Regions from separate parts of the Bacillus sp. CPT56D-587-MTF genome, predicted to be linked through region 1. Evidence: riboswitches for the same ligand, from Rfam matches in the RefSeq annotation. Region 1 holds a riboswitch; the other holds the start of a gene.
The links. Region 1 has a riboswitch for cyclic di-AMP ahead of AC3WVZ_RS02025 (SipW-dependent-type signal peptide-containing protein). Riboswitches for the same ligand answer to the same signal wherever they lie in the genome.
Positions count from the first base shown of each region.

Region 2: linked by a shared signal. The riboswitch ahead of AC3WVZ_RS08030 (APC family permease) and the one ahead of AC3WVZ_RS02025 (SipW-dependent-type signal peptide-containing protein) in region 1 are both predicted to bind cyclic di-AMP.

Region 1 covers NZ_JBYTEF010000001.1:383,693-398,917, forward strand. The annotation lists gene thiO (glycine oxidase ThiO) at 1-282, shown strand, start outside; gene thiS (sulfur carrier protein ThiS) at 298-501, shown strand; gene thiG (thiazole synthase) at 504-1,274, shown strand; gene thiF (thiazole biosynthesis adenylyltransferase ThiF) at 1,267-2,286, shown strand; gene thiD (bifunctional hydroxymethylpyrimidine kinase/phosphomethylpyrimidine kinase) at 2,302-3,114, shown strand; cyclic di-AMP (ydaO/yuaA leader) riboswitch at 3,200-3,347, shown strand; gene AC3WVZ_RS02015 (hypothetical protein) at 3,441-3,827, shown strand; gene AC3WVZ_RS02020 (hypothetical protein) at 3,841-4,074, shown strand; cyclic di-AMP (ydaO/yuaA leader) riboswitch at 4,335-4,480, shown strand; gene AC3WVZ_RS02025 (SipW-dependent-type signal peptide-containing protein) at 4,577-4,681, shown strand; gene kdpF (K(+)-transporting ATPase subunit F) at 4,681-4,758, shown strand; gene kdpA (potassium-transporting ATPase subunit KdpA) at 4,778-6,445, shown strand; gene kdpB (potassium-transporting ATPase subunit KdpB) at 6,459-8,549, shown strand; gene kdpC (K(+)-transporting ATPase subunit C) at 8,566-9,147, shown strand; gene kdpDN (KdpD-like non-kinase potassium sensor) at 9,204-10,358, shown strand; partial or broken gene AC3WVZ_RS02055 (MFS transporter) at 10,383-11,511, opposite strand; gene AC3WVZ_RS02060 (MarR family transcriptional regulator) at 11,652-12,113, shown strand; gene AC3WVZ_RS02065 (patatin-like phospholipase family protein) at 12,242-13,096, shown strand; gene AC3WVZ_RS02070 (NCS2 family permease) at 13,222-14,523, opposite strand; gene AC3WVZ_RS02075 (SDR family oxidoreductase) at 14,726-15,225, shown strand, end outside.
Region 2 covers NZ_JBYTEF010000001.1:1,522,727-1,537,951, forward strand. The annotation lists gene AC3WVZ_RS07965 (hypothetical protein) at 1-530, shown strand, start outside; gene AC3WVZ_RS07970 (BA_1872 family lipoprotein) at 654-1,034, shown strand; gene AC3WVZ_RS07975 (class I SAM-dependent methyltransferase) at 1,363-3,408, shown strand; partial or broken gene AC3WVZ_RS07980 (SPASM domain-containing protein) at 3,526-3,801, shown strand; gene AC3WVZ_RS07985 (GNAT family N-acetyltransferase) at 3,919-4,449, opposite strand; gene AC3WVZ_RS07990 (response regulator transcription factor) at 4,594-5,292, shown strand; gene AC3WVZ_RS07995 (HAMP domain-containing sensor histidine kinase) at 5,258-6,358, shown strand; gene AC3WVZ_RS08000 (M23 family metallopeptidase) at 6,430-7,290, shown strand; gene AC3WVZ_RS08005 (Nramp family divalent metal transporter) at 7,351-8,646, opposite strand; gene trhO (oxygen-dependent tRNA uridine(34) hydroxylase TrhO) at 9,125-10,084, shown strand; gene AC3WVZ_RS08015 (hypothetical protein) at 10,285-11,760, opposite strand; gene panE (2-dehydropantoate 2-reductase) at 11,936-12,880, shown strand; gene AC3WVZ_RS08025 (hypothetical protein) at 12,885-13,013, opposite strand; cyclic di-AMP (ydaO/yuaA leader) riboswitch at 13,153-13,299, shown strand; gene AC3WVZ_RS08030 (APC family permease) at 13,444-15,225, shown strand, end outside.

The DNA of each region.
Region 1 (15,225 bases):
CAGCCAGAAAGTATAACTTCTATATTAGAGCGTGCTTATACAATATTGCCAGCTTTAAAAGAAGCAGAATGGGAAAGCACGTGGGCAGGATTAAGACCACAATCGAATCATGAAGCTCCTTATATGGGAGAGCATGAAGAAATAAAAGGTTTATATACTTGCACGGGCCATTATCGAAACGGTATTTTATTAAGTCCTATTTCTGGCCAATATATGGCTGATTTAATAGAAGGAAAGCAAGAGAATCATTTGCTAGATTCATTGCTTTCTAGAAGAGTTTAGAAAGGGGATGGAAGTTTGAATTTAAAAATTAATGGTAACCAAATTGAAGTGCCAGCGAGTGTAAAAACAGTAGCTGAGCTACTTACACATTTAGAGCTAGATAACAGAATTGTTGTAGTAGAGCGTAATAAAGATATTTTACAAAAAGATGATCATACAGATACATCTGTTTTTGATGGAGACCAAATTGAGATTGTAACTTTCGTAGGAGGCGGTTGATTATGTTAAACATTGGACCATTTTCATTTCATTCTAGACTTTTATTAGGAACAGGTAAATTCCCTGATTTTGACGTACAGCAAAAGGCAATTGACGTTTCTGAAGCTGAAATTTTAACGTTTGCAGTACGTCGTATGGATATCTTTGATGCAAAGCAACCTAATTTATTAGAGAAACTTGATGTGAAAAAATATACGTTATTACCAAATACAGCAGGAGCAAAAAACGCTGAAGAGGCTGTTCGTATTGCAAAATTAGCAAAAGCTTCTGGGCTTTGTGACATGATAAAGGTAGAAGTTATTGGTGATGATAGAACGTTATTACCTGATCCGGTAGAAACATTAAAGGCATCTGAAATGTTACTGGAAGAAGGATTTATCGTACTTCCGTATACATCTGATGATGTTGTATTAGCACGTAAATTACAAGAGCTTGGCGTGCATGCGATTATGCCAGGAGCATCTCCAATCGGATCAGGACTTGGTATTGTAAATCCATTAAATTTGAGCTTCATTATTGAACAAGCGACAGTACCAGTTATCGTTGATGCCGGTATTGGTAGCCCAGCTGATGCGGCATTTGCAATGGAATTAGGAGCAGATGGCGTGTTATTAAATACAGCTGTATCAGGAGCAAAAGATCCTATTAAAATGGCACAAGCAATGAAATTAAGTATTGAAGCAGGCCGTTTAGGATTTGAAGCAGGTCGCATTGCACGTAAGCGTTGTGCAACTGCAAGTAGTCCTTTAGAAGGAATGAGCGTAGTTGAATAATCGATATTCTCGCCAAGAACTATTTTCTCCAATTGGAGAAGAAGGACAGCAAAAGATAAGAGAAAAGCATGTGCTTATTATCGGTGCAGGTGCATTAGGTAGTGCAAATGCAGAGATGTTTGTAAGAGCAGGTGTTGGCAAGATAACAATTGTTGACCGTGATTATGTAGATTGGAGTAATTTACAAAGACAACAATTGTATGCAGAGAGCGACGTAAAGAATAATCTTCCAAAAGCTATAGCGGCTAAAAAACGTTTAGAAGAGATTAATAGTGATGTAACAATAGAAGCTCTCGTTCAAGATGTAACAGCTGAAGAGCTAGAAGAACTTGTTATAAATGTTGATGTAATTATTGATGCGACTGATAATTTCGAAACGCGCTTTATTGTAAATGATATATCACAAAAATATTCTATTCCATGGATTTACGGTGCATGTGTAGGTAGTTACGGTCTTTCTTACACAATCCTTCCTAGTAAAACACCATGTTTATCATGTTTATTACAGTCGATTCCGCTTGGCGGGGCAACATGTGATACAGCGGGTATTATATCACCTGCTGTATCTCTTGTCGTTTCTCATCAAGTAACAGAAGCTCTTAAACTGTTAGTAGAAGATTACGAATCACTTCGAGATGGGCTTGTATCGTTTGATATGTGGAAGAATGAGTATTCATGTATGAATGTGCAAAAACTTCGCCAGCATAATTGTCCTTCATGCGGAGAGAATGCATTATATCCGTATTTAAATAAAGAAAACACATCAAAAACAGCAGTTTTATGCGGGCGAAATACAGTTCAAATTAGACCACCTCATAAAGATGAAATGAATTTTGAACAATATAAAGAGTTGTTGGAAGGTCGTGTAAATGATTTAAATATAAATCCATATTTACTATCATTTTCTGTTGAAGACAAGAGGTTAGTAGCCTTTAAAGATGGCCGTGTGCTCGTACATGGAACGAAAGATATAAGCGAAGCAAAAACAATTTATCATCGCTATTTTGGATAGAAAAGGATGAGTGGGATGAAAGTGAATAAAGCTTTAACAATTGCAGGGTCTGATAGCGGCGGCGGTGCTGGAATTCAGGCAGATTTAAAAACATTCCAAGAGCTTGGTGTATACGGAATGACGGCTATTACGGCAATTACTGCTCAAAACACGCTTGGCGTTCAAGGGGTATATCCTGTTCCATTAGAAGGTATTACAGAACAGCTGAATTCAATTGGTACGGATGTAACACCAGATGCAGTGAAACTAGGAATGTTATTTAGTAGTGAAATAATTCAAATTGTTGCAGAACAAATTAAAAAGTTTGGCTGGAATAATATTGTGCTAGATCCCGTTATGATTGCAAAAGGCGGTGCATCATTATTACAGCAAGAAGCAGTTCAAGCATTAAAAGAATATTTATTACCAGTAGCAACTGTTATAACACCGAATGTCCCAGAAGCAGAAGTGTTAACTGGGGTGGAGATTCATAATGTTGAAGATAGTAAGGAAGCTGCAAAAGTATTGCACAAATTAGGTGCTAAATATGTGCTTATGAAGGGCGGACATGCAGAATATCAAGGGAATGAAGTAATTGATTTCCTCTTTGATGGAGAAGAATTTATTGAGTTTAGAAGCGAGCGAATTCCTTCAAAGCAAACGCATGGAAGTGGGTGTACATTTGCTTCAGCGGTTACAGCAGGACTTGCGAAAGGATACTCAATTGAAGATGCTGTTCAAGAAGCAAAACGATTTATTAGTATAGCAATTGAAGAGCCATTGAATATTGGTAGTGGTCATGGACCGACGAATCATTTTGCGTATAAAGTGAATAGAACGCGTGTATAGATAAGTGAAAAGCCAGTTTTATAACTGGCTTTTTTTCTGTTTACTTTTTCAAAATACAGGAGTAATATATCAGCCAGAATACATTTTTTTGTAAACGCTGAGTCCAATTATATGGAGCGGAGGAACCAATTTGTGCAGTGTCACTAGGGGTGAATCTTTCAAGTTTGAAAGTAGGGCTACTCTCAAAGTCCGAATCCGACAGCTAACTTCGTAAGCGTCTTGAGAGAGGACGGTGCCATGATGGATACATCACTTCATCGATCTGATTAGTATAGGGGAATATCAATCTATGTTTGATTTCTTTTATACTAAGGAGGATGAGGTACATGGAACTAACACTTATTTGTGTTGGAGAAGAAAGTAAGGTAAATAGTTTAAGAGATTTAGTATCATTTCAACATGAGTTAATTATTTTTACAGCAAATGAAGAGATAGCGGCTGAAGTTAGGAATTGTGGGTTTGATTGGACTTATAGCTGCAGTAAGGAGCAGGACTTTACTAGTATTTGTGAGTGTATTAAGAAGGTGATTTTACTAGGGGATGAGCTTCCAATCGTTAGTTTTTTCACAGAACACATTCGCTTTTCTTTTCAAGCACCTATTACTGTTGTTACAAGGAATAAACGATATCCAGCGAGGCTCTATGAAACAATTGGAGCTAAGTTTGTCGTGTTTACAAATTGTGATAATATTTCTTTTTTATTTTTTGAATAGGGCGGGGGAAGAAATGATGAAGGTACTATTACTTGGAGATATAGCAAATCGTTGGGCAGTATCGGTAGAGCGAGTTCAAGAATTGGTTCAGATCGATCCCCTTTTTCCAGGGCCGTATATTATATTACCATCAAAAGATGCTTTGTATTTAGAGGTAGATATTACCGAGTATGAGCAGCTACATGCAGAATTGACACAAGTTTATATTCGCGGGAGAAATTTACGTGCATTTTTACGAGGAGAATAAAGGTTGAATAAAAAAGAGCGAATGCTGAGTGCAACAAGCTATGCACTTCATGTCATTCGCTTTTTTTATTTCATATTTAAAAGGTCATTTTTAAGAAAAGAAAAGAGAAATAAAGAAAATAGATGAAATAACAGTAATAATCTTCAATATAAGCGTTTAAATGAATGTAAATATTATTATTTTCAGTAATTTACCCCTTTACAAGTGAAATATAGAGGAGTATATTTACTCTCATAAATCATTCATAAAATTTCCAAAAAAACCTAAAATCGCTGAGTTCCAGAAATGGAGCGGGGGAACCAATTTTGTGCATCGTCACTTGGGGTGAATCTTTCAGTTTTGAAAGTAGGGCTACTCTTTAGGCCCGAATCCGACAGCTAACCTCGTAAGCGTTTAGAGAGGAGGTTTACTTTTTGTTGTTCATTTTTTGAACACTGAGTAGAGCTCAGTGTTCTTTATTAATATTTAAATGGTAAATTTTAACAAAAAGAGAGGGATAGTTATGTTAGATGTTGTAATGGTCGGGATTTTTATTTTATTAGTTGCATCGATGGCAAGTCTTGCAAGTTGGTCAGATAAAGTTGTGAAAGAAGGAAAGCAATCATGATGATTGTCTTATCGGTTATTGTCGCAGCAATTACAGTGTATTTAGTGTATGCATTATTAAATCCAGAGAAGTTTTAATTAGGGGGAATCATTCATTATGATTTGGGTTGCAGTCATTATTACAATGCTCTTGTTTATTTTAGTAGCAAAGCCAACGGGGATTTATTTAGAAAAAGCTTTTCAAGGTAGCAAAACGTTAGATAAAGTATTCGGGCCTTTTGAAAAACTTATTTTTAAAATTACGGGTGTAAAAGCATACAATCAAACGTGGAAACAGTACGCATTATCATTAGTTTTATTAAATGGATTTATGATCGTTGTCGTATACTTCATTTTCAGATTACAAGGTGTGCTGCCGCTAAATCCAGCACATATTGAAGGGATGGAGCCTACGCTCGCTTTTAATACAGCGATTAGTTTTATGGCTGATACAAATTTACAGCATTATAGCGGTGAAAATGGTTTATCCTATTTATCACAATTAATCGGGATTACATTTTTAATGTTTGCGGCACCAGCAACGACATTAGCGCTCGTTATGGCTTTTATAAGAGGACTTGCTGGAAAAGAACTTGGTAACTTTTTCGTTGATTTTACGAGAGCGTTAACGAGAGTGTTTCTTCCTATTGCATTTATTGCGGCACTAGTTTTTGTCGCACTTGGCGTACCACAAACGTTAGATGGGGCGGTTACAGCACAAACGATTGAAGGTGCAAAGCAAAGTATTTTACGTGGACCTGTTGCATCATTCGTTTCCATTAAGGAACTTGGAAATAACGGCGGTGGATTTTTCGGAGCAAATTCTACGCATCCTTTCGAAAATCCAGGACAAATGAGTAATATTTTGCAAATGATGCTTATGATGTTATTACCAACAGCACTTCCATTTACGTACGGACGAATGGTCGGAAATAAAAAACAAGGCCGCATCCTTTTCGTGTCACTATTTATGGTATTTTTACTAGGGTTTATAACGATTACGACATCTGAACTAAACGGGAACCCGGCATTAAATGGAATGGGTATCGAACATGTACAAGGAAGTACAGAAGGGAAAGAAGTACGATTTGGAACAGTATTTTCTTCACTATACGCAACGGTAACGACAGCTGCTGAAACAGGCGCTGTTAATACGATGCATGATACGTTAACACCAATTGGCGGTTTAGTTCCGCTTGTAAATATGATGTTAAATACTGTGTATGGCGGCGTTGGAGCAGGTTTTGTAAACATTATTATGTATGCAATTATCGCGGTGTTTATATCTGGGTTAATGGTTGGACGGACACCAGAGTTTTTAGGTAAAAAGATTGAAGGTAAGGAAATGAAATTAATCGCGGTCACGATTTTATTTCATCCATTGCTCATTTTAGGATTTTCGGCATTAGCTCTTTCAACAAATTTAGGGACGGATGCTATTTCTCATTCCGGTTTCCACGGTTTGACGCAAGTGGTATATGAATATACATCGTCAGCTGCGAATAACGGATCTGGATTTGAAGGATTAGGAGATAATACACCGTTTTGGAATATTACGACTGGTTTAGTTATGTTTTTAGGACGTTACTTCAGTTTAATTACGATGCTAGCTGTGGCAGCTTCATTGAAAGAAAAAACGGTAGTGCCAGAAACAGTCGGAACGTTCCGTACAGATAATAGTTTATTTGGTGGCATCTTCATCGGAACAATTGTAATTGTCGGTGCATTAACATTCTTCCCGATGTTAGTACTCGGTCCAATTGCAGAATTTCTTACATTGAAGTAATGGAGGGTAAATGATGAGACCGGTAGTAGTAAAAGAAAAACAATTAAATGAGTCACAAATACATGCTGTAGAAGATGAAGTTAGACAAGCGAAAACGATGGATCGTGATATCGTAACACATGCGATGAAGCAATCCGTTGCGAAATTGAATCCGAAAGTCATGATAAAGAATCCGATTATGTTCGTTGTGGAAATTGGATTTATCATTACGTTCATTTTATCTTTTCTTCCAAGTAGTTCTAGTAGTATACCAGGATGGTTTAATATAACAGTTTCTCTCATTCTATTATTTACAGTTTTATTTGCGAATTTTGCAGAAGCATTAGCAGAAGGTCGTGGTAAAGCGCAAGCCGATTCTTTAAAGCAGTCGAAGAAAGATGTGTTTGCAAATGTAGTAAAAGAAAATGGAGACATTGTCCAAGTTTCAGCAACTGATCTTAGAAAAGGTGACGTTGTTATCGTAAAACAAGGAGAAATGATTCCAAGTGATGGTGAAGTAATCAAAGGATTAGCATCTGTAGATGAATCTGCAATTACAGGTGAATCAGCTCCTGTTATAAAAGAAGCAGGCGGTGATTTTTGTTCCGTAACAGGTGGAACGATGGTCGTAAGTGATGAAATTACAATTGTCATTACGAGTAATCCTGGTGAATCATTTATCGATAAAATGATTTCTTTAGTAGAAGGAGCTGCTCGTCAAAAAACGCCGAATGAGATTGCTTTAAATACAGTATTAACGAGCTTAACTCTTATTTTCTTAATCGTCGTTGTGACGTTGCCGATTTTTACAAATTATTTAGGTTTTCAAATTGATACTGCTGTACTTGTAGCGTTGTTAGTATGTTTAATTCCAACGACAATTGGTGGTTTGCTATCAGCGATTGGTATTGCGGGGATGGATCGGGTGACAAAATTTAACGTGCTAGCGATGTCAGGGAAAGCAGTAGAAGCTGCGGGCGATATTAATACAATTATTTTAGATAAAACAGGTACAATTACTTTTGGGAACCGAATGGCTCATACATTATTGCCTGTAGGAAATGAAACGATTGAGCAAGTTGGAAAGTGGGCCGCTATTAGTTCTGTTTTAGATGAAACACCAGAAGGTCGATCTGTTATCGAGTATGTGCAGGGAAAATCTATATCATATAATAGAGAACTTGCAGAACAAGGTGAGTTTGTTCCGTTTAAAGCAGAAACGAGAATGAGTGGTGTTGATTTACAAGACGGAACAAAAGTGAGAAAAGGTGCTGTAGGTGCCGTTATTGAATGGGTTGAGTCACAAGGCGGAACAATTCCGAAAGATGTAAATCAAAAAGCAGACTTAATTTCAAAAGAGGGCGGAACACCACTTGTAGTTGCAGTAGATAATCGTATTTACGGTTTAATTTATTTAAAGGATACAGTAAAACCGGGTATGCGTGAGCGTTTTGAACAGTTACGCCAAATGGGGATTAAAACGGTTATGTGTACAGGTGATAATCCGTTAACAGCAGCAACCATTGCAAAAGAAGCTGGAGTAGATGAATTCGTTGCCGAGTGTAAACCGGAAGATAAAATTGCTGTCATTAAAGCAGAGCAAGATAAAGGGAAACTTGTAGCGATGACAGGTGATGGTACAAATGATGCTCCAGCATTAGCACAGGCGGACGTTGGATTAGCGATGAACAGTGGTACGACAGCAGCGAAAGAAGCGGCAAACATGATTGATCTAGACTCGAATCCAACGAAAATTATTGAGGTTGTAGGAATCGGTAAGCAATTGTTAATGACGCGAGGTGCTTTAACGACGTTTAGTATTGCAAATGATATAGCAAAATATTTTGCAATCATTCCAGCAATGTTTACACTTGCGATTCCGCAAATGGAGGCATTGAACATTATGAAATTAACATCACCACTGTCAGCGATTTTATCAGCATTAATATTTAACGCTGTTATTATTCCATTACTCATTCCGTTAGCGATGAAAGGTATTGCATATAAACCGATGAGTTCTAATGCATTGCTTAGCCGAAACTTACTTATTTATGGGCTTGGCGGAGTTATCGTTCCGTTCATTGGAATTAAAGTAATTGATATAATTGTCGGCTTGTTCATATAAGGAAGAGGGGGAAAAGATGGAGAAGAAACAAAGTATACTATCACCAATTATCCGTATTACTTTTACATTTCTAGTGTTGTGCGGACTTGTATACCCGCTTATTGTTACTGGTATTGCACAAGCCGTGATGAAGGATAATGCGGATGGAAGTCTAATATATAATGATAAAAATGAAGTGATTGGTTCTAAATTAATCGGGCAAAACTTCACGGATCCACGTTATTTTCAAGGGCGTGTTTCTAGTATTGAATATAAGGCTGAAGCATCTGGTTCAAATAACTATGCACCATCTAATCCAGATTTAGAGAAACGAGTAGAGAAAAGTATTGAAGAGTGGAAGAAACAAAATCCGAGCGTTCCAGTTACAGAAGTACCGATTGATTTAGTGACAAATTCAGGTTCAGGGCTTGATCCTGATATTAGTCCGAAGGCAGCTTCTGTGCAGGTGGATCGCATATCGAAATTAACGAATATTCCGAAAGAAAAACTTAATCAATTGATTAAAGATCAAACAGAAGGTGCTGCGCTTGGTTTATTTGGAGAGACCCGCGTAAACGTCTTAAAGCTAAATTTGGCATTACAGGAATTAATGAAATAGTAACAGTGCTACCTCAATCTAACGGATTGAGGTAGCGTTGTTTCGAATGAAAGGTAGTGTTTATTTTGTATGCAGATGATTATGAACCGAAGTTTCAAAGGCGAACGCCAGAGGAATATTTAGAATATATTCGTCAGCAAAATCGCGGAAAGTTAAAGTTATATGTAGGAGCAGCTCCAGGCGTAGGAAAAAGTTATAAAATGCTCTTTGATGCAAGGGAAATGAAAAAAGATGGAATTGATATTGTAATTGGTTTAATTGAAACGCATGGAAGAAAAGAGACGGCAGAAGCAATTGCTGATTTAGAAAAAGTTCCTTTGAAAGAAATACAGTATAAAGGAAAGGTATTTTATGAGCTTGATGTGGAAGGAATAAAAAAACGCGCGCCGCAAGTAGTCGTAGTGGATGAACTTGCGCATAGTAATGTTCCTGGTTCTAAGCATAAAAAACGTTATATGGATGTGCAGGAATTGTTAGAGGCTGGTATATCGGTATTATCAGCTTTTAATATTCAACATTTAGAAAGTGTTCATGATATTGTAGCTCAAATTACGAATGTAAAAGTAAGAGAACGAATTCCAGATTTTATTTTACAAAAAGCAAATGAAATTCAGCTCCTTGATGCAACACCGGAAGTACTTCGGAAGAGGTTAATAGACGGAAAGATATATAAAGAAGAAAAAATTCAGCAAAGCTTACAAAATTTCTTTACGCTTAATAATTTAGGAGCACTTAGGGAATTATCGCTTCGTGAAGTCGCTGACGATATGGACGAAAAGATTAGTCAAACAGTGATAGAACCAATCGGAGTGAAAGAAAAAATTCTCGTTTGTGTACAATACAGTTCAACAGCGGAGAAATTAATAAGACGGGGATGGCGCATGGCTGATCGGTTAAACGCTGAATTGTACGTATTAAACGTTGAGAGGGAAAATATAGATTCTATTTCAGCTGGAAAAAAGCAGACGATTGAAGAGTGGAAGTTGCTAACGAATCAATTTGATGCAAGTTTTGTATTAGAAGAAGCAAAGGGAAGAAAGCCAGCAGATGTTATTATTGAAGTGGCAAAAAGATTACAGGTGACGCAAATTTTACTTGGACAATCGGCTAGAACAAGGTGGGAAGAAATACGAAAAGGCTCTATTGTAAATGAAATTATGAGACAAACAAAGTATATTGATATTCATATTGTTGCGGATCAAAGAGGATAAATAGAGCCGACCTTTTTGGGGGCTCTATTTTGCTTTTTGTACAGAATGAAAACTTAGCATTTTCATTGTATATAAGATTACAAGTAAAAACATAATTGCGCCTAGGAAGAAAATCCAAAAGTAATTTTGGTTAAATAAAAGAAATCCACCTATAAGTGGCCCTGTGCCCATACCAAGATAGCGGATGAAGTTGTACATACCGATAGCTGTTGCGCGTTCTTGTACGAATTCTTCTGTTAATAAAGTAGTGTGAGTTGGCATAGAAAGTCCCATACTAAAACCGTACAAAGATGTAACGATAATAATGAATGGGATATTGATGCTATATGTGAAAGAGAATAAAACGACACATATAATATTGAAGAAACTCGTAATAAATAAAGCTTGCTTTGTTGGACATTGGTACAAACATAAGACCAATTTTATTTACAGTTAAATGAAATGAATTTGTTAAAATACTCGGTAAAAAAACGAGAAAGCAAAAGTAAATACAAAATTGAATGAAGCCAATAAGAGTAATAGAAAATCCAGTTTTATTTTTTAAGATAAGAGAGTAATTCTTTTGTGCTTTAGATTGTTTAATTATATTTGGCCTTGTTTCTGGGAGTAGTGAAATGTTTATAATTAATAAGATAATGCCAAGTGTAGATAAAAAGAGAAATACAGATAAGTGACCATTTATACTGCCAAGATAACCACCTATGAGAGGAGCCATTGCAGGTGCGAGGGCAAGTAACATTTGGTATAGGCTCATCGCTTCTCCGCGTTCTTTTCCTTCAAATAAATCGCCGATAATCGTTGCTGAAACTACAGGTATAGCCGCTATTCCTATAGCTTGAACAGCTCTAAAAAAGAGAAATAAATAAATGTTTGCCGAAAAAGCACATCCGATTGAACCAATTGTACTAATGACTAAACTAGGGATAAGGACAGATTTTCTCCCTTTTGTATCAATTAAAGGTCCATATACGAGCTGCATAATTGCAAGAACGAATGTGAAAAGTGAAACTGTTACATTTACAAGATAAAGAGAAGTGTGAAAAGAATTTTGAATCATCGGTAAGATAGGTGTGTAAATATTTTGAGCGAAGGAACCGAGTAAGGCACTAATACAGACAACATATAAAATGAAAGTTAGTTTAGATTTTTTCATCTTGTTAACCTCCTTGTAATTTAGTTTCCTTGGAAACTAAATTTATTTTAACATGATTTTCTTACTTGTAAAGATGAAAAAATGGTTTTAAAATGGTATATAGTTAAATTGTTTCTTTGGAAACTTAGGAGGCGAACGGATTGAAGCATGCAACGAAGCAAATGGAAATACTGTCGGACATTCGTACACTTTTGCATAAAAAAGAAGAACATTTAAAACGACAAAATGAGAAGTTTCTTCGTGAGACAGGCGTAAGTAGTATGTCTTTATCTGAGTTACATGTAATCGAATGTATCGGAAAAAATGGTTTGATGAATGTAACGGCAATTACGACAGAAATGGGCATGACGAAGGGAGCAATCTCTAAAATTTGTACAAAGTTGTTTCAAAAACAATTCGTTGAGAAGATGCAAATGTTAGATAATCAAAAAGAAATCTTCTTCAGCTTAACGGAGAGTGGGAATGAAATATATAAAGCTCATGAAAAATTGCATAAGCAAGCTGAAGAAAAGTGGTTGTTACTTTTAGATGGATATACGAAAGAAGAGCAAGACTTTATTCAAAGGTTTATAAAGGATGTCTCCGGTCATTTGGAAATATAATTGGAAGAAAAAACTCCTTTTTCTCAAGTCTTTTAAATATAATTTCTGAAAGAACTCATATATAATAGAAAAAGATACTTAACATGGTGAATAATTAAAGAGTCAATATATATAGAGGAGAGAGTAACATGCTTGAAAATACGGGGTTAGTATTAGAAGGCGGCGGTATGCGTGGTGTATACACGGGCGGGATATTAGAATACTTTATGGAACAAGATTTATATTTTCCATATGTAATCGGTGTATCAGCTGGTGCTTGTCATGCAGCGTCGTATCTTTCCAGACAAAGAAATAGAAATAAAACGGTCAATATTGATTATGCATCACATCCGAAATATTTATCGTATAAAAACTTATGGAGAAAACGTCAGCTATTTGATATGGATTTCATTTTCCACGAAATCCCAGAAAAGCATGTGCCGTTTGATTTTGAAACATACTTTAATAGCCCGGAACGTTTCCTTGTAGGAACGACGGATTGTGAAACAGGGCAATCAGTTTATTTTGAAAAAGAAGGCACGAATGATGATGCGCTAAATTTATTACAAGCGTCTAGTTCATTGCCTTTCATTGCACCAGTAGTAAATTATCGTGGCAAGCAACTGTTAGATGGCGGGATTTCTGATCCAATTCCAGTTCGTAAAGCACAGGAAGATGGATTTAAAAAATCAGTCGTAATTTTAACGAGAAATCATGGTTACGCAAAGAAAAAATCAAGATTTGGGTGGATTGCTGCGAAAGCTTATAAAAAATATCCGAACCTTGTGAACACGATGCTAAATCGTTATGAAGTGTATAATGAAACACTTCACTATATTGAAAAAGAAGAACAAGCTGGCAATTTATTTGTTATTCGTCCAGAAGTACCGCTTCAAGTAGATCGTATGGAAAAAGATACAGCAAAACTACAAAATCTATATGAGCAAGGCTATGAAGATGCAAAGAGACAGTTTGCAGATTTGCAGGCGTTCTTGCAAAAATAATAATTAGGCTGTGGAGATGGAGTTCTCTGCAGTCTTTTTATATTGCTTTTAAAAAAGGAAAATAGAACATCGAATTTCGATGCTCTACTTTTTATGTATAAAAAAATCCCTCTTTATGAGGGATTTTAATGTGGTAAGAATATCAATTGATAAGCAAACAAAATTCCAAATACATATACAAGTGGGTGAACAGCACGGAATTTACCTTTTGCCACTTTCATAAGTGGGTATGAAATAAATCCAAGTGCGATACCTGTTGCGATACTTGATGTAAGTGGCATGCTTAAGATTACTAAGAATGCTGGGAATGCTTCATCAAATGCGTCCCAATCGATGTGGCGAACTGAACCCATCATAAGACTACCAACGATAATTAATGAGGGTGCAGTAATAGCTGATACACCAGAAACAGCACTTACTAATGGGCCGAAGAATGCTGCTAGTGCGAATAGAACCGCTACTGTAACAGTTGTTAAACCAGTACGACCACCAGCTGCAACACCAGCAGATGATTCAATGTAAGCTGTTGATGGTGTCGTTCCGAACATAGAACCAATAGTTGCTGAGAATGAGTCAGATAGAAGAGCTCGTCCTGCTTTTGGAAGCTTTCCGTCTTTCATAAATCCACCTTGTTGTGCAACGCCAAGTAATGTACCTGTTGTATCGAATAGTGTAACAAGGAAGAATGAGAATACAACGCCGTATAATCCGTAGTTAATTACGTCAGATACAGCAGTAATTGGATTTGAAACGATAATTCCTTCTGGTAAACCAGGCATTGATGTAACACCGTTTGAGAATGATAATTGTCCCGTGAAGAAAGCGATAATACCAGTTAATAGCATCCCGATAAATAGTGCGCCATTTACATTTAAAGACATAAGGACAATTGTAATTCCAAGTCCAGCTAATGCTAGTAGTACTGGAGCAGAGTGAAGATCACCAAGTCCAACTAAGTTTGCATCATTTTTTGTAACGATACCTGTTAAACGTAAACCGATAAAGGCGATAAATAGCCCGATACCAGCAGTAATTGCATGTTTTAAGTTTTCAGGAATTGCTTCCATTAATTTTGTACGGAAAGATGTAAATGATAGCAAAATTAAAATCATACCTGCTACGAATACAGCAGAGAATGCAATTGCGAAAGTCATGCCTTCATGCGCTTTTACAACAGAGTAAGAGAAGTAAGCATTTAATCCCATACCTGGCGCGATTGCGATTGGTAAGTTTGTAAAGATTGCCATAAATAATGTTCCGACAACAGCAGCGATAATTGTTGCTGTAAATGCTTGTTCAAATGGAACACCTGCATCTCCAAGGATAACAGGGTTTACGACAATGATATATGCCATTGTTAAGAAGGTAATAATACCTGCCATAATTTCAGTTTTAATAGAAGTTTTATGTTTTGAAAGGTTAAACATATAAACATCCTTTCTGTTTACGAATAATTTTCACAACAGTTATATATAATATTCGTTTTTTATCTATTTTGCAATAGTTTTGCATAAAAAGTTTATAACAATTCATATTTTGTGTCTTAAATTCGAATATTAATCGTAAAACGATGTGTGAATTTCAGCTTTTTATTGTGCACATGCTAAGGAAAAGGAGTTGAAAGCAGCTATGCCACAGCAAAAAAACTTTATAACAATGCCTGCGCAACATCAAAATAAGCAGCCAGGTATTGAATCATTAATGAGCCCCCTTCCGCAGTTTGAAGATGCAAACTATAAAGGAAGTGAAAAGTTAAAAGGGAAGAATGTGTTAATTACGGGAGGAGATAGCGGAATTGGACGAGCAGTTTCCATCGCTTTTGCAAAAGAGGGAGCAAATGTTGCGATTGCTTATTTAGATGAGGAAGAAGATGCAAATGAGACGAAACAACGTGTTGAAAAAGAAGGTGTAAAGTGTGTATTGTTGCCGGGGGATTTGAGTAATGAACAGCATTGTAAAGATATTGTGGAAGAAACCGCCCGGCAGTTAGGTAGTTTAAATATTTTAGTGAATAACGTTGCACAGCAATATCCGCAGCAAGGGCTAGAGTATATTACAGCAGAACAGCTAGAAAAAACATTTCGTATTAATATTTTTTCTTATTTTCACGTTACGAAAGCAGCCCTTTC
Region 2 (15,225 bases), 1.1 Mb from region 1:
ATAAACATTACGGTTTATATACTCCCGATGGGGCCTATATAGTAGGAACAACTATGGTTTCAACTGATATAATTTCTTCAAAATTACCTTTTTTAAAAAACAAGCAAGTTATTGGATTGGAAGCAAAGGATGGGGAAACTCTTGCATATTTTCATAGTGAAGTTGAAAACTATGATTGGGCTATTTATGACTCAAATTATAATTGTGTAGGTATGTTTAAAGAAAATATGATACAAGGATTTGGAATGGTACGTGGTTCTTTAATGAATGAAAAAGAGATAAGACTTTCTGAAGTAGAAGTTGAATTTGATTTTTTCGAAACTTCTTTTCGTACAATGGATAACCGGATATTAATAAACTGTAAAAGAGGATATATGCCTTTGGAATGGAGCGAAAGATTCGGATTAAATGTACCTATTATTAAATTAGGTAATAATATTTCTAATGCTGAAAAGATATTTGGTTTAGGGGTTCTTTTCTATATTTTAGAAACAATTAAAGTAAGAAAAAGTAGGGTTTTTAATGATTAGAGTTTCAAAAATTATTTAAAAAAGAAATTGAAGAAAAGCAGTGATTCTTTTTAGGTGTTGGTGTTTTTGAAATAGTTAAAGAATGAATCTTAATTCACATATACATAAAAAAGGGGAATTTCTATGAAATCATTACGTTTATTTATGATTCTCACTCTTGTTGTATTGTTAAGCGCGTGCAATACAGCGACACAAGTTACAAAGGTTCAAAAAAATGGCGAAACGACTTTAAAAATTGGTTCTCTGCAAGGGTATTACGATGTACAAACACTTAAAGCTGAAAAAGGAAATGTGGAAATCCCTTATGAAGCAGCTGTTGAAGAAGGTACGATTTTATTACAAGTTACAAAAGATGATAAGGTTATTTATGAAGAAGAAATCACTTCTCAAAAAGAAGGTTTGCTTTCTTTTGAAGCTTCAAAATCCGGATCATATGATTTAATTGTACGCGTGAAGGGTGAAAAAGAGAAAGCAAAAGAAATTCAAATACATACTAAGCTATGAAAAAACGGTAAGTGGAGTGCACCCGCTTGCCGTTTCCATTTTCAGTTGATTCTGTCACAACATATGTTTATCAATTTAAGAGGTGATCTTCCGAAATTCCTAATGAAGTTAAAATAAGAGATCAACAAAAAATATGTTACAACCTTGGCGTGGTAGTAACGGAATTTATAACTCTCTTTTACACGATAAAAAGACTGGGTTTGATACATTTTTATTCGAAAGAGATGTAGATGGTAAAAAGCAAGTAGTAGTATTTAGGAGAAGGGACATAAGGTGATGCTCTTTTTGGAGAAGGTGTACTAGATCTTACTACCGATATTGATTATATATGGGGGGAAATAAGTTGAAAAGCATTGAAGTTCTAAATACATATATTGAAGGGAGTTCTGTTTCAATCCCTACGTGGTTAAAGCATCTAATTGAGGCAGAGGAGATACATCAAAATTATGAGAATGTACAAGTACTTGGTGCATTAAAAACAGATGCGGTGTTGTACTATGTACACCGTACGCTGCAAGTGTTGGATGGACTGTCTTTAGATGAAGAAGCATATCGTATTATTGAAAAGGTACTAACGTATAGTGAGCTTGCAAAGGTAGGATCTTTAAAACAGCGGGAGCAATGGAAGAAAAAAGGGATTAATCTATTGGTACATAACGAGGGTTCTGCTGATATCTTTAGTGATATTCAGTTTATTGAACGTGTAGAGACAAACTTAAACTCTACTGAGTATTTGTTTATTCAAGATTTAATTAGAACACATGGATTAATCGGGCAGTATATACGCGGGGAGGCTCGTTTGGACTCTCATGTTGATTTAATTAACACATATAAAGAAGAATACGGAGACGTTAGGTTAAAGGAGATTCTATACTATCTTAACCAATGCATTATTGAGGGCGTATCAAAAGCTTTGTGGAGTGAAGTGAAGAACGATGTGAAGATTACAATTGATGGTCTGTTTGATGGTTATATGGAGCCATTTACTTCTCGTATACATAGACTCACGCCAAAACATAAGGAGTCAGCATTTGAAAAAGATATAATTATGGGGAGCGAGAAGAGTGACGTTCAAACATTCCTATCTAATAAGGATTTGTGGTATGTAGAACCTTCTATGCATGCTCTTAGCTTTGAGGATATTTGGACAGTTTTTGTTATGTTAAAGAATGAGATAGGCACTAGAAAAGTTCAGCATATACATTTCGAGAAATTGATGCAGCAGCTACATTATGATTTCAAAGGCGAAAAAAAGGACAACGTGTATCGTAAGCGAGTTATTGAGAAGTATCTACGGGAGTACCGTGAGAACGAGAAACCGAATACAACGCATGTTTCTTTTCAGGTTAAAGTCGATGAAGATATGAAGACTGCGTATGTGTCGTTTCGGTTTTCTGCTGTAGGTGAGGCGTTAATTACCTTCTGTGTAGAGGCAGAAAAGATAGATATGATGCATGCTCGGGCAAATGTGCTGCTGTTTGATTTCTTCGGGTTACGAAAGGATGCATATGATAGATTCCATAACGAAGAAGTGTATCTGGAGCATATGAATAGCTCGGCTGATGATAAACGAATTATTCTTGATTATATAAAGGGAGATACGATTGTAGATGTCGGAGCCGGTGGTGGTGTCATGCTAGACATGATTGAAGAAGAGACCGAGGATAAACGAATCTACGGTATCGATATTTCCGAAAACGTGATTGATACGTTGAAAAAGAAGAAGCAGGACGAGGGGCGTTCTTGGAACGTCATTAAAGGGGATGCAATCAATTTAAGCAGCTCATTTGAAAAAGAATCGGTTGATACGATTGTATATTCTTCTATCCTTCATGAGCTGTTCTCTTATATCGAGTATGAAGGTAGGAAATTTAATCATGAAGTAATTAAAAAGGGGCTGCAGAGTGCTTATGAGGTGTTAAAGCCAGGAGGCCGTATTATCATTCGTGATGGCATCATGACCGAAGATAAAAGGTTAATGCGGGTGATTCGTTTTAAAGATGCAGGCGGAATGAAGTTCTTAGAGCAGTATGTCCAAGAATTTAAGGGGCGTATAATCCAGTATGAGGTACTTGCAGACAATACAGTCAAAATGCCTGTTAATGATGCAATGGAGTTCTTATATACGTATACTTGGGGTGAGGATTCCTTTGTTCATGAAGTGCAGGAGCAGTTTGGAATTTTTACGCCAAACGACTATAAGGACTTCGTAAAGGGTATCTTTGGAGATAAAGTAAATATCGTTCAAGCTATGAACTATTTGCAGGATGGATATACAAACCATCTTAGCGAGAAAATCGAGTTTACAGATGAGTCTGGGAATGCTGTTACGCTACCAGATAGTACGTTCTTTATGGTTTTAGAAAAGAGGTAATGATGTTGAAAGACTTTAAAAATATAATTTTAAGAAACTTAATTTAATAGTCTTCAGTTAAATAGCGTATTTTTAGAGTAATGAAAAATTCCTAATTTCTTAACTTTATACCGAGAAACATATCCAAGTGGGGTATTGACGATTAAAACCGGGAATATTAGAACAAATTCGCTAGCTGAAATCTATCGAAACTCCCCTGTTTTTCAAAATCTTCGTAATCCTGACAAGTATAAGGGAAAGTGTGGTGTTTGTGAGTTTCGATATGTTTGTGGGGGATCTCGTTCTAGAGCATATGCAATGACGGGGGATTATATGGAAAGTGAGCCTTTCTGCGTATACGTACCAAAAGCATTGCGAAAACAGAAAAAGAACATAAAAAAGGGCTATGAGTAAAAGCTTACTCACAGCCCTTTTTTAATGTTTTATAATGTATAGTACTTCGCATCCGTCATTAAAAATTCGCTACCTATAACTGTTGTACTGAAACAAGTTTTTTACACATGTATTCTACTAAACCGATTTTAATAAAGAATAAAAATTCGTATCATAGGGAATGTCATCTTGATACATATAATTTTTTAGAACGCCTTCTTTTTCAAAGCCTAATTTTAATAGTACTTTATTGGAAGCTTCATTTTCAAGAAATACAATTGCTCCGATCCGCTTTAAATGAATCGTATGGAAACCGTATGATATAACCTCAGAAACAGCTTCAGTCGCATATCCTTGTCCCCAGTGTTCAGGCAAAAAGGCATAACTTATATTGGCTCGTTTATGCTCAGAAGACCAATCGTGAAAACCAATGGTACCGATGAGTTCTTTCTTGTCTTTTAATTCGATTCCCCATTTTATACCGCTTCTTGCATTGTAACTCAGTTTAAAGTTATGAATAATTTGTTTCACTTGATCAATATCTTGTAACGGTTTTTGGCCATAATAGCGCAGTACGTCAGTATTAGAGAAGCATTGTAGTATACCTGGTGCATCTTCTTCGGTAAGTTCTCTTAAAATAAGTCTTTCAGTTTTTAATAAAGGAAACATATTTTCGCTCCTTTTCACATGAAAATAGAATGTATTTGTTATTATATAATTTAGTCTGAAAATAAAGATTATTCAAGGTGTAAGGGTAGATTTGATTTATGATAAACTTAGATGTGGAATATATTTCAAAAAAGAGGTTTGGAAATGGAAAAAAATTCGATATTAATTGTAGATGACGATAAAGATATTATTCAATTTATTAATGTGAATTTAAAACAAGAAGGTTTTAAAGTTTTTAGTGCTCATAACGGAGAAGAGGCTTTAGAAATAATAAATAATAACAGTATTCAACTTGCTATTTTGGATATTATGATGCCTCAAATGGATGGTATAGAACTTTGTAGAAGGATTAGAGAGAAACATAGTTTACCAATTATGTTTTTAAGCGCGAAATCATCGGATGTAGATAAGGTAATTGGATTTAGTACTGGGGCAGATGATTATATTGTGAAGCCGTTCAGTACAATTGAATTTATCGCAAGAGTGAAAGCTCAATTAAGAAGGTATACATATTTCAATCAAAATGCTCCCCAAGTAATGGAAAAGAAAATAAATATTAGAGGTTTAGAAATAGATGAAGTGTCGAGAACAGTAATGTTATATGGAGAAAGAATCAATCTTACGAAAACTGAATATGATATTTTACACTTAATGGCAGCTGCAAGGAATCGTGTGTTCACAATTGAAGAAATATATGAGAGCGTTTGGAACGAAAGAGCCTATGAAAGTAATAATACAGTAATAGTTCATATTGCAAGATTGAGAAATAAAATTGAAGAGAATCCAAAAGAACCGAAGTTTATTCAAAATGTTTGGGGAGTCGGATATAAAATTGAAGATTAAATCATTACAAGGCATTAGAGCTAAGTTTTTTATCGCATTCATATGTAGCATCTTGTTAGCGACTGTAAGTATAATAGTGTTTCAAATTTTAGTTGGAAATATATATAGTCAGGTTAATGTTTTAGAGGAAAAATATTCATTTTTATATTTTATAGTTTTTTTGATTTTTACTACAACATACTTTGCATGTATGACAAAAACACTGATGAAAAGGTTGTCTCAAATTAACAAGAACCTGAAGGAAATAAGTGACGGTAATTTTGAAATACATATACCTATTTTGAAAAATGACGAGATTGGTGAACTAGCGGCAAATGTTAATAGAATGGCGAAAAGCTTAAAAGAGTCTATCGAGAATGAAAAAAAATCACAGGAAATGAAAAATGAAATGATTAGTAATATTTCTCATGATTTACGAACGCCAGTAACATCTTTAATCGGTTATGCGGACCTGTTAGGAAATAAACTTCATTCGAATGGAGAGGAATGTGAACAGTATGTAAGTATATTAAAGCGAAAAAGTTATGAATTAAAACATCAAATAGATGATTTATTAGAATACTGTCAAATAAATTATAGAGAGATTGAATTACATAAAGATGAAGTAGATATGAAAGCATTAATTGAACAAATCATGATTGACTTTGTACCACAATTAGATGATGCTAATATGAGCTTTTATATTAAAAGTGATGAAGTGCTGCATGTAGAAGTTGATGTAGCACTTATAGTGAGACTATTTGAAAATGTAATAGGTAATAGTATTATGTATGGAAAAGATGGAAAGGAAATTGCAATTGAAATTTCCAATAAAACAATGAATGTTGAAGTAGAAATTAAAAATTTTGGACAATGCATTCCGAAAGAGGACCTTCCTTACGTTTTTGAGAAATTTTATCGTAGTGAAAAATCACGTAGTTCTCATACGGGCGGGAAAGGAATAGGACTTGCAATTTCAAAAAGTATAGCCGATCTCCATCAAGGGGATATCACTGTACGTAGTAACGATAAAGAAACAGTTTTTACTGTGAAATTACCGCAGTATAAAAAAGTAAGAAAGTCGTAAGTATTTCTTTTATATGTCGTAATTTTTACTTTGTATCATTGAGAAAAAGGATATGAGAGTAGGGACGCGACATGTGGAAGGCATTTTTATTAGTAATTATAGTTTCTTTTTTAATTATAAGTTGGATCTTAGTTTATGTAGCTAATGGTGTTACATCAGTTTTTGTTTGGTGGAGTATACAGGCTTTTAGTTTTATTTCAGTTTTCCTCTTGGTAGGATCAGTAATAATATTTTTTTGGAAAGGCATTTTTAGAAAGCGGATAGATAGAACGCTATTTTTAATCATTCTGTTTTCTATCATTGGAGCTTGGCCTGTCGGTTGGTTTGCTAATATAGGTAGAATTGCTTATCCAGCAGATATACAATCTATGAGTCCTAAAGCAGTAGTTCGTTTTCCTTTGAATGAGCGAGCATTAATAGGTTGGGGTGGTGATCGGTTAGAAATGAACTATCACGTTATAAAACCAAATGAAAGGTGGGCATATGATAGTCTCATTCCACCTGCTGAAGTGAAAAGTAGTAAGTTAGAGGATTACGGAATATATGGAGCGAAAGTAATGGCACCAGCTTCTGGGACGGTTGTATCAATTAATAATAATGAACAAGATTTAGTTCCGGGATCGGATAATTTTCAGTCAATGGCTGGGAATCATATTTATTTACGACTAGATGAAACGGGCACATTTTTAATTCTTGCCCATTTAAAGAAAGGATCAATTAATGTGAGAGAAGGACAACATGTAAATGAAGGAGAATTTCTTGCTCAAGTCGGTAACTCAGGAAGTTCAAGTGAGCCGCATTTACATATTCATCATCAAAGGCAAGATCCGTCCAAGGTAAGTATGTTTTTTGCGGAAGGATTGCCACTTTACTTTCGAACTGAAAATGGTGTCATGATGCCGGAAAGAGGGACATACACAAGTGGTAACTAGAAGAAAATCATTTCATCCAAAAAGGGTACTCCAAATTAAAATTGGAATACCCTTTTTTCATTACCCTACAAATGTTTGATACAGTAAGAAGATATTTAAAACGATAACGAGTGCTGCAATTATCCAAGCGATAAATGTTGTTATGCGGTGGTTAACGAGTGCACCCATAATCTTTTTATTACTTGTAAACATAATAAGTGGCACTAGTGCAAATGCAATACCGAATGATAAGACGACTTGGCTCATGACTAGAGCGTAAGTTGGATTTACACCTAAAGCGATAATAACTAATGGTGGAATCATTGTAATAAATCGGCGTAAGTATAACGGAATATGCATGCGAATGAAACCTTGCATAATAATATCACCCGACATTGTACCGACAGAAGAACTAGATAGTCCTGCTGATAAGAGCCCAATTCCAAACAAAGCAGCTGATACAGGACCTACTAAGTTGGTAAATTGAGTGTAAGCAACATCTAAATCTTCAACGTGCAAGCCGTTTTTAAAGAATAGTGCAGCAGCAACAATTAACATACTTGCATTAATTGCTCCAGCAATAACCATTGCAATAATAATATCGATAAATTCGAAACGAAAAATCTTTTTCTTTTGTTCGTCAGTTGTTCCGACCACACGGCGTTGTGTTAATGCAGAATGCAAGTATATTGCATGCGGCATAACTGTCGCACCTAAAATCCCTGCTGCAAGTAATATACTGTCTACACCTTGGAATTTTGGAATAAATAGTCCTGAAAGAAGGGGACTTAATTCTGGTTTTGCATAAAAAACTTGAATCCCAAAAGCAATTACTACAATGAAAATCATTCCTGTAATAATAGCTTCTAGTGGACGAAATCCTCTACGTTGAAATTCAAGGATAATAAATGATCCGGCTGCTGTAATTAAAGCGGCAGGTAGCATCGGGATTCCAAATAGTAAGTAAAGCCCCAATGCAGCTCCAATAAATTCCGCTAAATCTGTAGCCATAATAACTAGTTCACCTTGTATCCATAAACCGATAGACACAGGCTTTGGAAAGTTTTCACGAGCTATTTCGGGTAAATTGTTTCCTGTAGCAATTCCTAATTTAGCTGATAAAGTTTGGATTAATACAGCCATTAAGTTAGAAGCGAGTATAACCCATAATAGTAAATATCCATATTGTGAACCAGCTGCGATATTTGTAGCAAAGTTGCCAGGATCAATATAAGCAACGGACGCTATAAAAGCGGGTCCTAAAAATGGTAACAGTCTTTTCCAGCCTTTTGTTTCTCCACTTAAAGCTAAGTGAGCTGATTGTACGGTTGTACTTTCAGAAGGGAGATGTTCATCTTTTGTTATATCTTTATTCATAGTAGTTTTCCCCTTTAAAATGTTAACTTGATGAAATTATTGTATTTATTCTTACTCATTATTTCAATACATTTAGATATGTTATATGATAATTTCATTTGAACACGAAAGTTTCCTTAATGCAAATTATATGCCTTTATGCAATGGATGGTGTGATAACGTAAAATAAATTGGGAGTTTATGGTGTGATGACGTGGGGAAACATAATAAATTAAAGGGTCAATTTTGAAATTTATGTGAACATAAAGCCGATAATCCAGCATATTAATTGATGGAATTGCATTTGTATGATATATAATATATTGGGATTACAACATAACCATAGTGTTTTGATGTGTAATCTTGTTTTTTATTTTTGTTAACTGATAGAAAATAGTATAAAGAAAAGAAAATGGGATTCATTTTCTTATTATATATGTTTTGATATGAACGTTAACTTATACATGATTTTAAAAATTAGATAGGTGGTAGAAATACATTGGCAACTACAAAACCATACAGAGTATTACTATATTACATGTACACAACAATTGAAAACCCAGAAGAATTCGCGGCAGAGCATTTAGAATTTTGTAATTCACTTGAATTAAAAGGAAGAATTCTTGTAGCGAAAGAAGGTATTAACGGAACTTGTTCTGGAACTGTAGAACAAACAGAGAAATACATGGAAGCAATGAACAATGATCCACGTTTTGACGGTATCGTATTTAAAATAGATGAAGCTGATGGTCATGCATTCAAGAAAATGCACGTGCGTCCTCGTCCAGAGTTAGTTACACTTCGTCTAGAAGATGACATTAACCCACACGAAATAACTGGGAAGTATTTAGAGCCAAAAGATTTTTATGAAGCAATGAAACAAGAAGATACAGTTATCATTGATGCACGAAATGATTATGAGTTTGATTTAGGTCACTTCAAAGGTGCGATTAAACCTGATATCGAATCATTCCGTGAATTACCAGATTGGATTCGTGAAAATAAAGAAGTACTTGAAGGTAAAAAGATTTTAACTTATTGTACAGGCGGAATTCGTTGTGAGAAGTTTTCTGGTTGGTTAGTTCGTGAAGGCTATGAAGATGTAAGTCAGCTTCACGGCGGAATTGTAACGTACGGAAAAGACCCAGGGGTACAAGGTGAGCTTTGGGATGGACAATGTTACGTGTTCGATGAGCGTATTGCTGTACCAGTAAACCAAAAAGAACATGTTATCGTTGGTAAAGACCACTTTACAGGTGAACCTTGTGAGCGCTATGTAAACTGTTCAAATCCAGAATGTAATAAGAAAATTTTATGTTCTGAAGAAAACGAAGCGAAATATTTACGTGCATGTTCTCATGAATGTCGTGTAAGTCCACGTAACCGCTACGTAATACAACATGAATTAACGGAAGAGCAAGTAGCTGCTGCATTAGAGCAAATCGAAGCAGGGAAGTAAACTGAATTCGTATAATAAAAGGGGTACTCCAAGTTTTATTTTGGAGCACCCTTTTTTTATTATCCGGTCCTGTCATTTGTCGGTAAGTCGATATATTAAAAAAATCGCTGATATATTTCGAGTTGCGCCGATATAATCGGAAAATCGCTCATAAAAATTTCACTTAATGCAGCGCGCCAAGAATTTGAAAATAACCTTTTTTAATTTTTATCTTCTTTCTCTTTAACGGCAGAAAGTACAGTTTGTTTTACCCAAGCTTTTCTTCGTTTATGCTGTAGACCCCATTGGTATAAACTTTGGGCTCCTAAAATAAGTGAAATGACAATGCCGCTAATCGCAATTAATAGAGCGAAAAATTCAAGAGGTGACGATATTTTGTTTGAATCGGTGTTTCTTAAAAGGTCAATCATAGTAAACCCTAACATTTGGCCCACTACAGAGTAGAGCGTTAAAATTAATAATAAGAGGCTATCTTTTTTAGAGGCGACATTTTCTTGATATTTAAACAAACTATCAAGATTTTGTTTCGCGTTCGAGTATAGAACCTCAATATTAAAAAGTTTTCTTAAACGAAAGAAAATATCTTCACTTTGTGATTGGGATACTAATTCTAAAGAAAAATAATTAGCAGTGAACGAATTGATCGAATAAATTAATTTCTCTATTTCATTAGTATCTTGTTCAATGTTTAGCTCAGCATAGGCGTTAGCCATTTTTAATAAAACAATTTTATGGAATAGGTTTAATAATAAAGCGTAATAAAATTCTCCGTACATTTGACTAGCAAGTTTAGCGATTTTACGTTCTCCTTCATTTGTTACACATGTAAAAATATGTTCTTCCATTATGAAATAACGATTTGGAGCCCATCTCTGGTAAGCGTGTTTTTTTAAATAGTCATGAATGTAAGGAAGGTTATTTGCGTTCACATATGGCTTACCATCACTTGTTAATCCGGAAAGACTAGAAGTACGATAAACATCCACTTCATTAAGCTCCATACCTTCTTTTAGAGACAATAAAGTTTGGACGTACATTCTTTGGTCTTCGAAGAAAGGGAAGGTTTGAAAGTATGAACTTCTTAATCTCTTCTTTTCAAAGAAATCAGTTACGCCATGAAATAAATAACCAAAAATGAATTTTTCAACTTGGGAATACTTTTTTCCGTTACATTCAATACAAATAGTTTCATTTGTATCATTTTTAGTTTCAAGTACACGGAAGCGAGCAGCGAATTCGATTGCTTCAGATAAAGTCATGTTTGGAGCAGTGTTTACTTCTGTTCGAATTGTTAAGAAGCCAAGTTCATAAGGACAAAGTGTTACATCAATAGAGTGTATCTTGAATGGGATTGAAATACGGTTTGTTGTTAAATATCCAGTTAAGTTAAGGTCCTTTGAATAACGTTGCAAGCCCTTTTGATGCTCTGAGTGAGGAAAGAGAATTTTATTTGTAAATGAAAGATAGTATGCTTCCATATTTTGATGTGAAACTTTAAACTCCCCATAATATGTATTTTCATCATCGAGATGATCGAGCCGAAAAGGACGAAAATCGTTTTTTTGTAAGAAAGGGAACATCTCTTGTTCATATCCAGCTTTAAACGAAAACGGGAATATAAATTGAAATATAGCTGTTGCTACACCTTTTTCCTCAATTGATTGTATTGCCTCCATCTACATTGTGTCCTTTCCATATATGCTATAGAAACAACATGCCCAAATTTATTTGAAAATAACCACTCTTTTATACTCAATTGAGAGTGAAAATTCAGCTTATTTAGCAGGGAACATGTATAATGTTATGTATACTAAAAGTTATAAAATTGTATTTTGAAAAGGGGGATGCTGTATGCGGATTTTAGTATTAGGCGCTGGTGGAGTCGGAGGATTTTTTGGTGGCAGATTAGTCGAGAAGGGAGAAGATGTCACGTTTCTTGTTCGTAGTAAACGGAAAAAACAATTAGAGGAAAGAGGACTTGTAATCCGAAGTGTTAACGGGGATTTTTCCTTCCGACCGAAATTAATAACGAAAGAAGAGCGAACTTCTCCATTTGATGTTATTTTATTTTCAACAAAAGCGTATCACTTAAACGAGGCAATTCAAGATTTGAAGCCGTTTGTTGGCGAAAATACTGTAATCATTCCATTGTTAAATGGTATCGCTCATTTATCGCTATTACAAAAAGAATTCGGCGAAGAAAAAGTAATTGGCGGTTTATGCTTTATCGAGACGACGTTAAACGATCAAGGAGAAATTGTACAAACTAGCGCTGCCAACAGACTTGTGTTTGGAGAAATTAAGTCTCAAAATTCAGAGAGAGTAAAGCATATTTCTAAAGCATTTTCAGGTACGAAATCTAGTTTTGTTTTAAGTGAAAATATTACGCAAGATATGTGGCATAAATATTTATTTATTACTGTAATGTCAGGTGTGACAACGTTAATGCGTGCACCAATTGGACCAATCCGTGAAAGTGAAGGCGGCCGTGATTTTATCCGTAATGTGTTTGAGGAATCTGTACAAATCATGAGAGTATTAGGAGCTCCAGTAAAGGCTAATATTGCCCAGGAACATATGAAAACGATTGATAAAATTTCGTATGATATGAAGTCATCAATGCAACGTGATATGGAAAAGGGTTCGTTTATTGAAGGGAAGCACTTGCAAGGATATTTACTGGATGTAGCAGAGAAATTTTCTATAGCGGCACCATTATTAAAATCTATATATCAAAATTTAAAGGTGTATGAAGAGATGACCTTTAACAAATCTGTAATAGAATTAGATGTATGAAAAATTATTTATTTCTTTTCGTTCTATCTGTCAAATTTATTTCCTGTTCACGTTTACTATATAACTGATTAATTTCATTTGCTACTGCATCTAAATATGAATCGGAAAAAATAGGCTTCTTTTCTTTAGACATATGGGTCTCCTTTGCGGATTTTTAATATTCATTATGTATATTTCTCAGCGGATTATGCGCAATCATTTTAATTTTTTTCTTATTAAAAATTTTTGTTTACTTTTTGAAAATAAAGGAGTATTATAATCCACAGTTTCAATTTTCTAAATCGCTGAAACCGCATGGTACGGGGGACCCGTTTTTACGGATTAGTACATAATCCGATGGGGTGAATCCTTGAAAAAGGTAGGGCTACTCATAGGCCCGAATCCGACAGCTAACCTCGTAAGCGTTATATTGAGAAGGAAGGTGGAGCTTGTGCGACAAAAAAAATAATGTCTACAAGTCTATTTCGCTATGGCTTGTAGACATTTTTTGTTTTCTGAAGAAATCGTTTACTGGCTGTAACAAGCAGAAAAGTTCGTACAAAATTATTGGAGAGTGGACAGCATTGGTTTCATCTATTAAAAGATTTTTAATTGGAAGACCGTTAAAATCAACAGAGCTTGGAGAACAAAAGCTTAATAAAACGAAAGCTTTAGCTATTTTATCTTCTGACGCATTGTCATCAGTTGCTTACGGTCCAGAACAAATTTTAATTGCTTTAGCAGGTGTGGGAGCGATCGCTTATTGGTATTCCATTCCGATCGCTGTTGGGGTATTAGTATTATTGACAGCCCTTATTTTATCTTATCGTCAAATTATTTTTGCTTATCCGCATGGCGGGGGAGCGTATGTTGTATCAAAAGAAAATTTAGGGATGAATCCAGGCTTAATTGCTGGAGGATCTTTATTAGTCGACTATATTTTAACTGTTGCGGTAAGTGTATCTGCAGGTACAGATGCGCTAACATCTGCTTTTCCTAGTTTACATGCACATAATGTAATCATTGCGATTATATTTGTTATATTTATTACGATCTTAAATTTAAGAGGAGTAACGGAATCGGCTTCTGTTTTAGCATATCCTGTTTATTTATTTGTTTTAGCCCTATTTATATTAATTGGTGTAGGCATATATAATATTTTGACTGGTCACGTTTCACCAACTTTACACACGCCGATCGGAACGCCGGTTGCGGGTATTAGTTTGTTTTTACTGTTAAGAGCATTTGCATCAGGTAGTTCTGCTTTAACAGGTGTTGAAGCAATTTCAAACGCAATTCCGAACTTTAAAGATCCTGCGCCAAACAATGCTGCAAAAACATTGCTTGCAATGGGTGCATTACTTGCTGTGTTATTTTCAGGAATTGTGTTTTTAGCCTATTATTACGGAGTGACTCCGAGTAAAGAAGTAACAGTTGTTTCTCAAATTGCTGAACAAACATTTGGACGTAATTTCATGTACTATTTCATACAAGGTACAACAGCTTTAATATTAATTCTTGCTGCTAATACAGGTTATTCTGCATTTCCTTTATTAGGGGTTAACCTTGCAAAAGATAAATTCATACCGAGAATGTTTACGATTAGAGGAGACCGTCTAGGTTACTCAAACGGTATTATTATACTTGGAGTTGCTTCGATTATTTTAATTGTAGCTTTCCAAGGACAAACAGAACATTTAATTCCACTATATGCAGTAGGGGTATTTATTCCATTTACACTTTCTCAAACAGGAATGGTATTAAAATGGCTTCGCGAAAAGCCTGAAGGATGGGCTTTAAGATTAACGGTTAATTTAATTGGTGCAGTTATTAGTTTTATCGTAATGAGCATGTTCTTTTTAACTAAATTTGCACAAGTTTGGTCGATTCTTATTTTCTTACCAGTTATTATCTTCTTGTTTCATCGAATTAAGAAGCATTATGATGCAGTGGGTGATCAATTAAGTTTAAAAACTTGTGAACCTCTTATTCCAATTGAGGGGAATGTAATTGTCGTTCCTGTAGCAGGTATGACGCATGTAGTAGAAAATTCATTGAACTATGCGAAGTCTCTTTCGGCAGATCAAGTTATCGCTGTATATGTTGCTTTTGACAGAGAAGAGGAAAAGAAATTTGAAGAGAAATGGAAGGTGTGGCAACCTGAAGTAAGGCTTGTTACATTACATTCTCATTATAGAAGTAGTATTCAGCCGCTAACGAAGTTCATTGATACAGTGCAATATAAGGCAAGTGAATCGAATTACCGCGTTACGGTCGTTATACCACAGTTCATTCCGAAAAAAGGTTGGCATAACATTCTTCATAATCAATCCAGTTTACTCATACGTGCGTATTTACTTTATAAA